Microbaculum marinisediminis: one gene and its partner. The protein of the gene in region 1 interacts with the protein of each later gene in a pairwise test. Links are inferred from orthologs where the notes say so. Each region holds a gene or a part of one and is shown in the gene's direction. Other genes may lie near its edges.

Region 1 (6,431 bases):
GGTCGCGCGCCTCGTCGACGGTCATGTCGAGCACGTCGGCGATCGACTTGCCCTTGAACAGCACCTCAAGGGTCTCGCGGTTGTAGCGCCGGCCCTTGCAGACGTCGCAGGTCACGTAGACGTCGGGCAGGAAGTGCATCTCGATCTTGATGAGGCCGTCGCCCTGGCAGGCCTCGCAGCGCCCGCCCTTGACGTTGAACGAGAAGCGGCCCGGCGCGTAGCCGCGCGCCTTGGCTTCCGGTAGCCCGGCGAACCACTCGCGGATCGGCGTGAACGCGCCGGTATAGGTGGCCGGGTTCGAGCGCGGCGTGCGGCCGATCGGCGACTGGTCGATCTCGATGATCTTGTCGATATGCTCCAGGCCGTCGATGCGGTCGTGCGCGCCGGGATGCTCGCGCGCATTGTTCAGCCGCCGGGCGATCGCCTTGTAGAGCGTGTCGATCAGGAGCGACGACTTGCCGCCGCCGGAGACGCCGGTGACGCAGGAGAAGGTGCCCAGCGGAATCTCGGCGGTGACGTTCTTCAGGTTGTTCTCGCGCGCGCCGACGACCCGGATGCGCCGGTGCCCGGAGATCTCGCGCCGTTCCGCCGGCACCTCGATCTGCTCGAAGCCGGTCAGGTACTTTCCGGTCAGGCTCGCCGGATTGGCCATGATCTCTTCCGGCGTGCCCTTCGCGACGATCTCGCCGCCGTGCACGCCGGCGCCGGGACCGACATCGATGACGTAGTCGGCCGAACGGATCGCATCCTCGTCGTGCTCGACGACGATCACCGTGTTGCCGAGGTCGCGCAGGTGGCGCAGCGTGCCGAGAAGACGCTCGTTGTCGCGCTGGTGCAGGCCGATCGACGGTTCGTCGAGCACATAGAGCACGCCGGTCAGGCCCGAGCCGATCTGCGAGGCGAGGCGGATGCGCTGGCTCTCCCCACCCGACAGCGTTCCCGAGGAGCGGGACAGCGTCAGATAGTCGAGGCCGACATCGTTGAGGAAGGCGAGGCGCTCGCGGATCTCCTTGAGGATGCGCGTGGCGATCTCGTTCTGCTTCTCGCTCAGGTGCTCGGGCAGCGTCTCGAACCAGCCATTCGCCTTGCGGATCGACATGGCGACGACGTCGCCGATGTGCAGGCCGGCGATCTTCACTGCCAGCGCTTCCGGCTTCAGCCGGTTGCCGTCACAGGTCGAACAGGGCGTCTGACCCATGAATTTCTCGATTTCCTCGCGCGACCAGGACGATTCCGTCTCCCGCCAGCGCCGCTCGAGATTGGGGATCACGCCCTCGAAGCTCTTCTTGGTGTCGTAGGCGCGCAGGCCGTCATCGTAGGTGAACTTGATCTCCTCGTCGCCCGACCCGTACAGGATCGCGTCCTGCGCCGTCTTGGGAAGCTTTTCCCACGGCACGGTCATCTTGAACTTGTAGTGCCGGCCGAGCGCCTCCAGCGTTTGCAGGTAGTAGGGCGACGACGACCGCGCCCAGGGCCCGACCGCCCCTGCCTTCAGGGTCAGCGACGGGTCGGGGATCACCATGTCGGGATCGACCCGCATCTCGGAGCCGAGGCCGTCGCAGACCGGGCAGGCGCCGTGCGGGCTGTTGAACGAGAACAGCCGCGGCTCGATCTCCGCGATGGTGAACCCGGAAACCGGGCAGGCGAACTTCTCGGAGAAGATCAGCCGCCTGGCCTCGCCCTTGTCGTCCGTCTCGTCGGCGAACTCCGCGACCGCCAGCCCCTCGGCGAGCTGCAGCGCGGTCTCGAACGAATCCGCCAGCCGCGAGGCCATGTCCTCGCGCACCACGATGCGGTCCACGACCACGTCGATGTCGTGCTTGAACTTCTTGTCGAGCGCCGGCGCCTCGGCGATCTCGTGGAAGGCGCCGTCGATCTTCACCCGCTGGAAGCCGCGCTTCATCAATTCGGCGAGTTCCTTGCGGTACTCGCCCTTGCGGCCGCGCACGATCGGCGCCAGCAGGTAGAGCCGGGTGCCCTCGGGAAGCGCCAGCACACGGTCGACCATCTGGCTGACCGTCTGGCTTTCGATCGGCAGGCCGGTCGCCGGCGAATAGGGAATGCCGACGCGGGCGAACAGGAGGCGCAGGTAGTCGTAGATCTCGGTGACGGTGCCGACCGTCGAGCGCGGATTGCGCGAGGTCGTCTTCTGCTCGATCGAGATCGCCGGCGACAGGCCCTCGATGTGGTCGACATCGGGCTTCTGCATCATCTCGAGGAACTGGCGGGCATAGGCCGACAGGCTCTCGACGTAGCGGCGCTGGCCCTCGGCATAGATCGTGTCGAAGGCGAGCGACGACTTGCCCGAGCCCGACAGACCGGTGATCACCACCAGTTCGTCGCGCGGGATATCGACGGAGACGTTCTTGAGATTGTGCTCGCGCGCCCCGGAAACGGAGATGTTCTTCTGCATGGTGCCTCAGGTCTCCGACGGTTCGGCGACATTTTCGTGTCCGGCCAGATAATCGGCGCGCGACAAGGCGTGGTAACGATGGAGGTGACCGGCGTGGATCCGGTCCTCAATATAGGGCAGGCCGAGCCGTTCAAGAACCCTTTGGGAGCGCGCGTTCTCAGGCAGCACCACCGCGACGATGCGCGGCAGCCTCAGCGCCTGGAACCCGTAGTCGAGAACGGCGGCCGCCGCCTCGCGCGCATAACCCTTGCCCCAGGCCTCGGGAACGAGGTGATAGCCGATCTCGATTTCCTCGGTGCCGTCGAGCGGCTGCAGGATCGCGTTGCCGACGAACCGTCCGTCGTCGTGCCGGAAGGCGGCGAACCAGCCGAGCCCGCGCGGGCGTAGCGCGAGGCTGCGCGTCAGGACGCCCGCGACATCGCGCTCTGTGACACGTTCGGTCTGCCAGAACACGACCCGCCGGTCGCGCAGCAGAAGGCCGAGCAGGTCGGCTTCGTCGGCGCGATAGGGACGCAATACCAGTCTTTCGGTGCGGATTTCGGTCATCGGCCGCCTTGAACCCGGAGAATCGCGGGATTGCGTTCGAAAAGAGAACAATATAGGAACATGCTGTTCCGTCCAACAGGATATACGTAGCGCGGCGCCGCGTTGGACCTGCCCAACCGTCGCAGCACCTGTGGAAAACCGTCGCATGGGGCGACGGGCCGGGGCCGGGCGGATAGTGTCTGCGGCGAAAACCGAAACGAAAGGTCAGGTGATGTCGGGAAGCGTCAACAAAGTCATCCTCGTCGGCAATCTCGGCGCCGATCCGGAAATCCGCCGCACCCAGGACGGCCGTCCGATTGCCAATCTGCGCGTCGCCACGACCGAGACCTGGCGGGACCGTAACAGCGGCGAGCGCCGGGAGCGCACCGAATGGCATCGCGTGGTGATCTTCAACGAAGGTCTCTGCAAGATCGCCGAGCAGTATCTGCGCAAGGGCTCGAAGGTCTATATCGAAGGCCAGCTCCAGACCCGGAAGTGGCAGGACCAGTCGGGTCAGGACCGCTATTCGACCGAAGTCGTCCTGCAGGGCTTCAATTCGGCCCTGACGATGCTCGACGCCCGCGGCGGCGGTGGTGGTGGCGGCGGATCAGACTACGAATCGTCGGGTGGCGGCGGCGATTTCGGCTCCAGCGGCCCGATGCAGGGCGGCGGCGGCCGTGGCCCGTCCAGCGATATGGACGACGAAATTCCGTTCTAGATTCGGATTTCCCCGAATCTACCCATGCTTTCAGCCCGAATGCCGCCGGAGTCGTTCACTCCGGCGGCATTTTTGCGTTAATCTCTCCGCGTCTGCCCCTTGAGGGGCGCGCCGCCGATCACCACTTTTCATATTCCAATTTCTGAATATATAGGTATATCTGCGACGCGGACCGGGGAGAAATGGTCATGACGTTAGGCTGCAAGCCCATCACAGTTTCGAGTTTCCTTCTGGCGTCGGCCCTGGCGGGCGCCCTGGCCATGCCGTCGTCGCTGCTGCGCGCCGCCGAAAGCGAGTATGTCGTCGAGCCGCAAACGGTCGAAGATTTCAAGGCCGTCTTCGCGACGGTTCAGAGCGCAGACGTCGTGCCCGCCCGTGCCCGGATCGGCGGGACCGTCACCGAATTGACGGTGGGCGAGGGCGACGCGGTGACCGCCGGCCAGAAGATCGCGACCATCGTCGACGACAAGCTGGCGCTCCGTATCCAGGGGCTTGAGGCCAGCATTCGCGGCCTGCAGGCGGCGCTCTCCAACGCCGAGACCGAGCTCAAGCGCGGCACGGAACTGAAGGAGCGCGGAATCGTCGCCCAGGCGCGGCTCGACCAGCTGCAGACCGCCGCCGACGTCGCCCGCAACCAGCTCCAGACCGCGCAGGCCGAAAAGCTGATCGCAGAGCAGCAGATCGCCGAAGGCGCGGTCGAGGCGCCCGGCGCCGGCCGGGTCCTGGCCGTCCCCGTGACCATCGGTACCGTCGTTCTCCCCGGCGAGGCCATCGCCGAAATCGCGTCGGACCGCTATATCCTCCGTCTCAAGGTTCCGGAGCGCCACGCCCGCCATATCGAGCTCGGCGACGAGATCCTGATCGGCAAGCGCGGGATGGGCGAGGCCGGCGGTGCCGTGGGGAAGGGCAAAATCGTCACCGTCTATCCGCGCCTGGAAGCTGGCAGCGTCGTCGCCGATGCCGAAGTCTCGGGGCTCGGCGGCTATTTCGTCGGCGAGCGCGCCCTGGTGCGGATCGCGGCGGGCGAACGCGACACCTACGTCATCCCACAGAGCTTTGTCTTCAAGCGATACGGCCTCGACTACGTCCGGGTCTCCGCGCCCGACGGGACGCCGCTCGACGTGGTGGTACAGCTCGGGCAGACAGTCGCCGACGGCGAGCCGATGGTCGAGGTGCTCGGCGGCCTTAAGGCCGGCGACCGTCTGGTGCGCCCATGAAGCCCGGCATCTCCGGCTCGCTGACGCGGGCCTTCATTTCTTCGCCGCTGACGCCGCTGCTGCTGATCTCCGCGCTGGCGCTCGGCCTGGTTGCGCTGGTCTCGCTGCCGCGCGAGGAAGAACCGCAGATCAGCGTTCCGCTGGTCGACATTCACGTCTCCGCCGACGGTCTGCAGGCCGATGATGCCGTCAAGCTCGTCACCGAGCCGCTCGAGACCATCGTCAAGGGCATCAACGGCGTCGAGCACGTCTATTCCCAGACCCAGGACGACCGCGTCACTGTCACCGCCCGTTTCTTCGTCGGCACCGATCCCGATGACGCCATCCTGCGCGTGCACGAAAAGGTGCGCGCCAATATGGACCGCATCCCCATCGGCATTCCCGAGCCGCTGATCGTCGGTCGCGGCATCGACGACGTGGCCATCGTGGTCGTCACCCTGGCACCCAAGCCGGACGCGGCCGATCGCTGGACCGACAACGGCCTGTACTACATCGCCCGCGACCTGCTGGTCGAACTCGCCAAGGTCGAGGATGTCGGCCTGACCTATATCGTCGGCGGCCGCGACGACCAGATCCGCATCGAGCCGGATCCGGAGCGGATGGCGCTCTACGGCATCACCCTGGAGCAGCTCATCGGCAAGGTGACCGAGGCAAACCGGTCGTTCCTCGCCGGCACCGTGCGCGACACCGACCGCAGCCTGCCGGTCGTTGCCGGCCAGACGCTTCAGGGCGTGCCGGATATCGGGCTCCTGGAGATGACCGCGCGCGACGGGCGCAAGGTCTATGTCGGCGATGTCGCCAATGTGGTGGTCGATGCCGCCCCCGAGGAACATCGCGTCTGGCACATGAGCCGCGGCGAGGACGGCGCGATGACGCCGGTTCCGGCCGTCTCCATCGCCATCTCCAAACGCGCCGGCGCCAATGCCGTGGTGATCGGCGAGCGGCTGGTCGAGCGCCTGGAGCTGATGCGCGACCGGCTGGTGCCGGAGGACCTCGACGTCCTGATCACCCGCGACTACGGCGAGACCGCCAACGAGAAGGCGAACGAGCTCCTGTTCCACCTGGGATTGGCGACCGTCTCCATCGTCGTGCTGGTCGCCTTCGCCATCGGCTGGCGCGAGGGTGTCGTCGTCCTGATCGTCATTCCGACGACGATCCTGCTGACGCTCTTCGCCTCCTATTTCATGGGCTACACGATCAACCGCGTCAGCCTGTTCGCGCTGATCTTCTCGATCGGCATTCTCGTCGACGACGCCATCGTCGTGATCGAGAACATAGCTCGGCACTGGGCGATGAAGGACGGGCGAAGCCGGCGCGAGGCGGCGATCGATGCCGTCGCGGAGGTCGGCAACCCGACCATCGTCGCGACCCTGACGGTCGTCGCGGCCCTCCTGCCGATGCTGTTCGTGTCGGGCCTGATGGGGCCGTACATGAGCCCGATCCCGGCGAATGCGTCCGCGGCGATGATCTTCTCCTTCTTCGTCGCCGTCATCGTCACGCCCTGGCTGATGATGAAGATCGGCAAGGAGCATGGCGGCCACGGCGAGGGCGGGCATGT
Region 2 (6,431 bases), on another replicon or contig:
CTGCTCGAGATCCTGGAGAACCGCTACGGCATCGACGGGCGCGGCGTCGAGCTCAGCCAGCGCAACGTCAACGAGTGCGTGGCCAAGGGCCTGGCTGTGGTGCAGGGCGACGCCGACCGCGATCTCGTGGACTATCCCGACAACGCCTTCGACTACGTGGTGCTGAGCCAGACCATCCAGGCCACCCGCGACCCGCGCGGCGTGCTCGAGCACATCCTGCGCATCGGCCGGCGCGGCATCGTGTCGTTCCCGAATTTCGGCCACTGGCGGATGCGCTGGCAGCTGCTGACGCGCGGCCGCATGCCGATCACCGAGCACCTGCCGGTGAGCTGGTACGCGACGCCCAACATCCATTTCTGCACGATCCGCGATTTCTGCGCGCTCGCCGACGACATGGGCGTCACCATCGAGAAGGTGATCGCGCTCGGATCGAAGGGCGACCGCCTTTCCGAGGGGGCCTCGCTGCGGACGCTCAACCTCTTCGGCGAACAGGCGATCTTCGTGCTGGCGAAGCTCCGCTAACGGGGCGGCGCCGACGGTGCGGAGAGAGGGTGCGTGGCGCGATCTATGCGCCAAACCCGCAAAAAAGAACCCGGGCCGCGGGCCCGGGCCAAATTCCTACACAGACGTATTCGCCGCTCCCTAGTCCTGCGCGGGCTGGGTCGTGGAGGTCTGCGTCGGGGTGCTGATCTGCGCGGTCTTCACCGGGGTCTGCTTGGCGGCCGTGTGACCGGCCGAGCAATCCGCGAACGCGGCGCCCGCCGACATGGTCAGCGCAACCGCGGCGAGACCTGCGAGGAGTTTGCTTGTCATGCGAAGTCTCCTCTCAAGGAACGACGTCAGGATGAATCGTCGCACCCGAAAGGCTAGCACCGTTCGCGGGGGCGGCAAGAGCGCGGCCGCTCACGAACGCGTTATCTTGGCGGCGATCGGTCCGGTCAGGCGCGCGGATGGGCGGCGTGATAGGCCTCCAGCAGGCGGTTTTCGTCGATTTCCGTATAGACCTGCGTCGTCGACAGGCTGGCGTGGCCGAGCAGTTCCTGGATGGCGCGCAGGTCGCCACCATTCATCAGCAGATGGGTGGCGAAGGAATGGCGCAGCGCGTGCGGCGTGGCGCTGTCGGGCAGGCCGAGCGCGCCGCGCAGCCGCGCCATCGCACGCTGGATGAGGCGCGGGTTGAGCGGGCCGCCGCGGGCACCGACGAACAGCGGGCCGTCCGCGGCCAAGGCGTAGGGGCACAGGCGCAGGTAGTCGGCGATCGCCTCGGCCACCGCGGGCAGCACCGGTACGAGCCGGGTCTTGCCGCCCTTGCCGGTGATGCGCAGCGCGGTGTCCGGCGCCGGCGCCTCCGACCGGGTGAGGCCAAGCGCCTCGGAAATGCGCAGGCCGCAGCCATAGAGCAGGGCGAAGACGGCGGCGTCGCGGGCGGCGATCCAGGGTTCGGCCGCGCCGGTATCGATCTCCTCGGCATCGATGACGCGCAGCGCCGCGTCGCGCGACAAGGGTTTCGGCAGGGCGTGGCGCTTCTTCGGCCCGCGCACGACGGTGAGCGCCGTCGTCCTGGTGCCGGTGGTCTTTTCCAGGAACCGCGTGAACGAGCGGATCGCGGCGAGCGCCCGCGACAGCGAGGGACCGGCGAGCCCGTCGCCGCGACGCGCGGCGAGCCAGGCGCGGATATCGGTCGGCCTGAGATCGGCGAAATCGGCGGCGGCGGGCGGATCGCCGAGATGGTCCCGCAGGAAGGTGAGAAACTGGCGGAGGTCGCGGCCGTAGGCCTCCACCGTCTTGTCCGACAGGCGGCGTTCGGTCGCCAGGCTGGTGAGCCAGGCCTCGGCGCTCGCCCGCAGGTCGGCGGCCGCCAGCAGCGGGCCGATCACCGGTGCGGCGTCTTCGCGTGTCCGTGCCTGGCGTCCGGGTGGCATCGTGCGGGCGACCTTCCTCGTACGGGGTTCGAAGCCAGTCTTGCGCGCGCCGCGTTAACCTTTCGTTTAGGCCGTGGCGACTCGTTCAGGCCATGGCGACGGGCGCGCCGTAGTGCTCCACGACCGGAAACGGATCGTAGAAGCGGTGCAGCAGCGCCTTCCAGCGCGGATAGCGGTCGGAGCCGCGAAATCCCGGATCATGGGCTTCGACGCTGTCCCATCTGACCAGCAGCACGTAGCGATCCGGGGACTCGATGCAGCGGCGCACCTCGAGCCCCCGGAAACCGTCGCTGGCGGAGATCAACGGCAGCGCCTCGCGCATCGCCGCCTCGAAGGCGTCGGCCTGACCCGGCTTCACGTTCAGGATGGCGTGCTCGAGGATCATGGGTCGTGTCCCGTTCAGAATGCCTTTTCGGCCAGCGCATGGGCGTGCTCGCGGATGTCGCCCGGCCAGAAGTCGACCATTTCGTCGAACTTGTCGCGGTCACCGGCGAAAAGCGCCCGCGAGGCCTCCTCGAAATTCGGAAGGTTGCCGGCCATCGCGCTCATGAAGCGATAGCACGAGTCGCGGCTCATGCGTTGGCGGTCGGTCCGGTCGTTCGCCTGCCGGGCTTTCTCGACCAGCTTGCGCAGGGCGACCGAAGCGCCGCCGGGCTGGGCGTTCAGCCACGCCCAATGGCGCGGCAGGAGCGTGACCTCGCGGCCGACGACGCCGAGCTTCGGCCGGCCCGGGCGTTTGGGACGATCGTCTGTTTCGGGGCTGGCGGTGGCGGGTCGGGCGGTTTCGGGCCCGGGGGTGTCCGGTCGGGCGGTTTCATCGACGGCGTCGACCAGGCGCTGGCGGACATCGTCGAGCGTGCCGCGCAGGTCGAACTCGACCGGCCTGCTCGTGGTTTCGTCGAAGATCAGGATCTGCGCCGTCTCGTCGCAATCGATCGCCTGCTTCACCGCGAGCGCGACATCGATGCGCGCGCCGGCGGAAACGCGTGTCGGGCCGTTGAAGGCGATACAGCGGTTTTCGGTGGTCATGATCGGGGGATCCCTGCGGTGGTGATATCCGCAGGGATTTACCCCGGTAAAATTACCGTGTCAATTGTGCCCGGGTAAAAATATCCGGGCGGGCCTTTCGGGCGGGCCGTTTCGGGGGCCCTAGAGGATCTTCTCGCCGGTCTTCGCCCAATCGGACAGGAAGGCGGCGAGGCCCTTGTCGGTCAGCGGGTGCGCCACGAGCTGGCGGATGATCGCGGGCGGGATGGTGGCGACGTCGGCGCCGGCGAGCGCGCAGTCCCTGACGTGGTTCACCGTACGGATGGAAGCGGCGAGCAGCTCGGTCTCGAACCCGTAATTGTCGTAGATCGCGCGGATCTCGGCGATCAGCTCGACGCCGTCGAGGCCGATATCGTCGAGACGGCCGATGAAGGGCGAGACGAAGGTGGCGCCGGCCTTGGCGGCGAGCAGCGCCTGATTGGCCGAGAAGCACAGGGTCACGTTGACCATAATGCCGGCCTGGGTCAGCGCGCGGCAGGCCTTGAGTCCGTCCATGGTCAACGGCACCTTGACCGTGACGTTGTCGGCGATCTCGGCCAGGCTCCTGCCCTCGGCGACCATGCCGTCGACGTCGGTGGCGGTGACCTCGGCGGACACCGGCCCCTCGACGATGCCGCAGATCTCGGCGACAGCCTCGCGGAACGGCCGGCCTGCCTTGGCGACCAGCGAGGGATTGGTGGTGACGCCGTCGAGCAGGCCGGTGTCGGCGAGGGAGCGGATCTCGTTGATATCGGCGGTGTCGACGAAGAATTTCATGGGACTACCTTGACTGTGTTCCGGCGACTGTGTTCCGGCAACCGGCTGACTGGCGCCCTGTTTAGCGTACTTTGAGGCCGATGACAGTCCCGCGATTCGCATGACCGACCTTTTGGAGAAACCGGCAACCGTCTCCGTGCTCGTCCCCGTCGCGGTCGAGCGGCCCTATACCTATGCAGTGCCGGCGGGGATGACGCTGGCGCCGGGCGACGTCGTTGTCGTGCCGCTGGGGCCGCGATCGGTGCTCGCCGTCGTCTGGGACGGGGCACCGGATTCGGTGCCGGCGAAGAAGCTCAGATCAGTCGAGGACAAGCTCGACGGGCATATCGGCGAGGAGATGCGCCGGTTCGTCGACTGGCTGGCCGACTACACGCTCAGCCATCGCGGCACGGTGCTGCGCATGGTGCTGCGGGTGCCGGACGCCTTCGGGCCGGAAAAGCCGGTGATGGCGGTGCGGCTGGCCGGCGCGGCACCGGAACGCATGACGGCGGCGCGCACGCGGGTGCTCGAGATCGCCGCCGACGGGCTCGCCTGGAACAAGGGCGCGCTGGCGCAGGCCGCCGGTGTCGGCGCCTCGGTGGTCGAGGGGCTGGTCGATGCGGGAACGCTGGAGCGGGTGGCGCTGCCGCCGGCGCCTGTGGTGGGCACGCCCGATCCGGATTTCGCGCCCCCCGTGCTGAGCGACGGGCAGGCGGACGCGGCCGCGCGCCTGCGCGACGCCGTGGCGGCGGATGCCTTCGCCGTCGCGCTGGTCGAAGGCGTCACCGGCGCGGGCAAGACAGAGGTGTATTTCGAGGCCGTCGCCGAGGCGCTGAGGCGCGGCCGGCAGGTGCTGGTGCTGGTGCCGGAAATCTCGCTCACCACGCAGTTCCTCGACCGCTTCGAGGCGCGATTCGGAACCCGCCCGGCCGAATGGCACTCGGGCATGACGCCGCGGCTGCGCGAGCGCACCTGGCGAGGGGTGGCGAACGGCCAGGTGCGCGCCGTCGTCGGCGCGCGCTCGGCGCTGTTCCTGCCGTTTGCCGAGCCCGGCCTGATCGTCGTCGACGAGGAGCACGACCCCGCCTACAAGCAGGAGGAGGGCGTCATCTACTCGGCCCGCGACATGGCGGTGGTGCGCGGCATGATCGGCGGCTTTCCGGTGATCCTGTCGTCGGCGACGCCGTCGATCGAGACCCGGGCCAACGCCGAGCGCGGCCGCTACATCCACGTGAAGCTGCCCGACCGATTCGGCGCCAGCCTGCCCGACATCAAGGCGATCGACATGCGCGCCGACGGAGCCCCGTCCGGCCGGTTCCTGAGCCCGGTGCTCGTGGACGCGATCAAGGAGACGATCGCCGGCGGCGAACAGGCGCTCCTGTTTCTCAACCGGCGCGGCTATGCGCCGCTGACGCTCTGCCGCAAATGCGGGTTCCGGTTCGAATGCCCCAACTGCTCGGCCTGGCTGGTGGATCACCGCTTCCGCCGGGTGCTGTCGTGCCACCATTGCGGCCATTCGATCGCCAGGCCCGAGCGCTGCCCGAACTGCGACGCCGAGGACAGCCTGGTCGCCTGCGGACCGGGAATCGAGCGAATCGCCGAGGAGGCGGCCGATCTTTTCCCCGATATCCGCATCCTGATGCTCTCCAGCGACCTGGTGCAGTCGATTTCGGAACTGCGGATGCGGTTCTCGATGATCGAGCGCGGCGAGGTCGACCTGATCATCGGCACGCAGCTCGTCGCCAAGGGGCACAATTTCCCGCATCTCGCCCTGGTCGGGGTGATCGACGCCGATATCGGGCTGGCAACCGCCGATCCGCGCGCCGCCGAGCGCACGTTCCAGCTGCTGCAGCAGGTCACCGGACGCGCCGGCCGGCAGAAGGACGGCGGACGCGGGCTGATCCAGACCTTCGACCCCGACCATCCGGTCATGCAGGCGATCATCTCGGGCGATCGCGAGGCCTTCTATGCCCGCGAGATGGAGCAGCGCGAGCGCTCCGGCCTGCCGCCGTTCGGGCGGCTGGCGGCGATCGTCGTCTCAGGGCGCACCCACGCCGAGGCGTCCGGCTACGCGCGGGCGCTGGCGCGCGCCGTACCAAGAGCGGACAACGCCCATGGTTCGGAATATCGGGGGGCGGACGCGGTCCGCGTGCTGGGGCCGGCCGAGGCGCCGCTGGCGGTGGTGCGCGGGCGGCACCGCTTCCGCCTGCTCGTCAAGGCGCCGCGCGGCTTCGACCTGCAGGGATGGCTGCGGCGATGGCTGGCCCGGGCGCCGACGGCCAAGGGGGGGCTGCGGGTCTCGATCGACGTCGATCCGGTCAGCTTTCTGTAGACCACTTCGACATTGGGGCCGAGTCACGTCGTTGGCGTGTTGCAAGGGCAAGTGTGGTGTGCTAGCGAAGCCCCGGCTTCCGGGCGACACCACTTCCAGAGGCCTGTGGCCGGTCGCCGCGACGGCTCGGAGACGGGTCATACGGGGGCTAGCAACGCCATCAATCAGGTCGCATCAGAGAGCACGACGCGTGAACGCAGAAGATTCGATCGTATCCGGCGTCGCGGGCCGCTACGCCACGGCGCTGTTCGAACTCGCCGTCGAGGCGAAAGCCATCGACAAAGTGGCCGGCGAGCTCGACCAGGTCGGTAAGATGATCGACGAGAGCGAGGATCTCACCCGCCTCGTCATGAGCCCGGTATTTTCCGCCGAGGACCAGGTCCGCGCCATGGGCG

What was found.
Region 2: the proteins of MUB46_RS19485 (region 1) and MUB46_RS11105 interact in binary tests that used the Escherichia coli proteins (3 or more experiments, as listed by UniProt). The link is inferred for Microbaculum marinisediminis from one-to-one orthologs.

What each region holds. Positions count from the first base shown.
Region 1 is NZ_JALIDZ010000010.1:40,318-46,748, forward strand. Bases 1,919-4,913 are described here. They hold MUB46_RS19485 (single-stranded DNA-binding protein), read left to right. Parts: upstream 1,919-3,170; coding sequence 3,171-3,656; downstream 3,657-4,913. Other genes in these bases: uvrA (excinuclease ABC subunit UvrA), read right to left, coding at 1,919-2,413; MUB46_RS19480 (GNAT family N-acetyltransferase), read right to left, coding at 2,420-2,959; MUB46_RS19490 (efflux RND transporter periplasmic adaptor subunit), read left to right, coding at 3,845-4,873; MUB46_RS19495 (efflux RND transporter permease subunit), read left to right, coding at 4,870-4,913. Outside these bases: more of uvrA, read right to left, coding at 1-1,918; more of MUB46_RS19495, read left to right, coding at 4,914-6,431. UniProt on the Escherichia coli protein: Plays an important role in DNA replication, recombination and repair. Binds to ssDNA and to an array of partner proteins to recruit them to their sites of action during DNA metabolism. Acts as a sliding platform that migrates on DNA via reptation.
Region 2 is NZ_JALIDZ010000004.1:464,599-471,029, forward strand. The notes cover bases 3,436-6,430. They hold MUB46_RS11105 (primosomal protein N'), read left to right. Parts: upstream 3,436-3,825; coding sequence 3,826-6,036; downstream 6,037-6,430. Other genes in these bases: fsa (fructose-6-phosphate aldolase), read right to left, coding at 3,436-3,725; MUB46_RS11110 (F0F1 ATP synthase subunit delta), read left to right, coding at 6,227-6,430. In the rest of the region: methionine biosynthesis protein MetW, read left to right, coding at 1-522; MUB46_RS11080 (hypothetical protein), read right to left, coding at 643-813; MUB46_RS11085 (tyrosine recombinase XerC), read right to left, coding at 939-1,922; MUB46_RS11090 (antibiotic biosynthesis monooxygenase family protein), read right to left, coding at 2,008-2,307; MUB46_RS11095 (DUF2239 family protein), read right to left, coding at 2,322-2,951; more of fsa, read right to left, coding at 3,072-3,435; more of MUB46_RS11110, read left to right, coding at 6,431-6,431.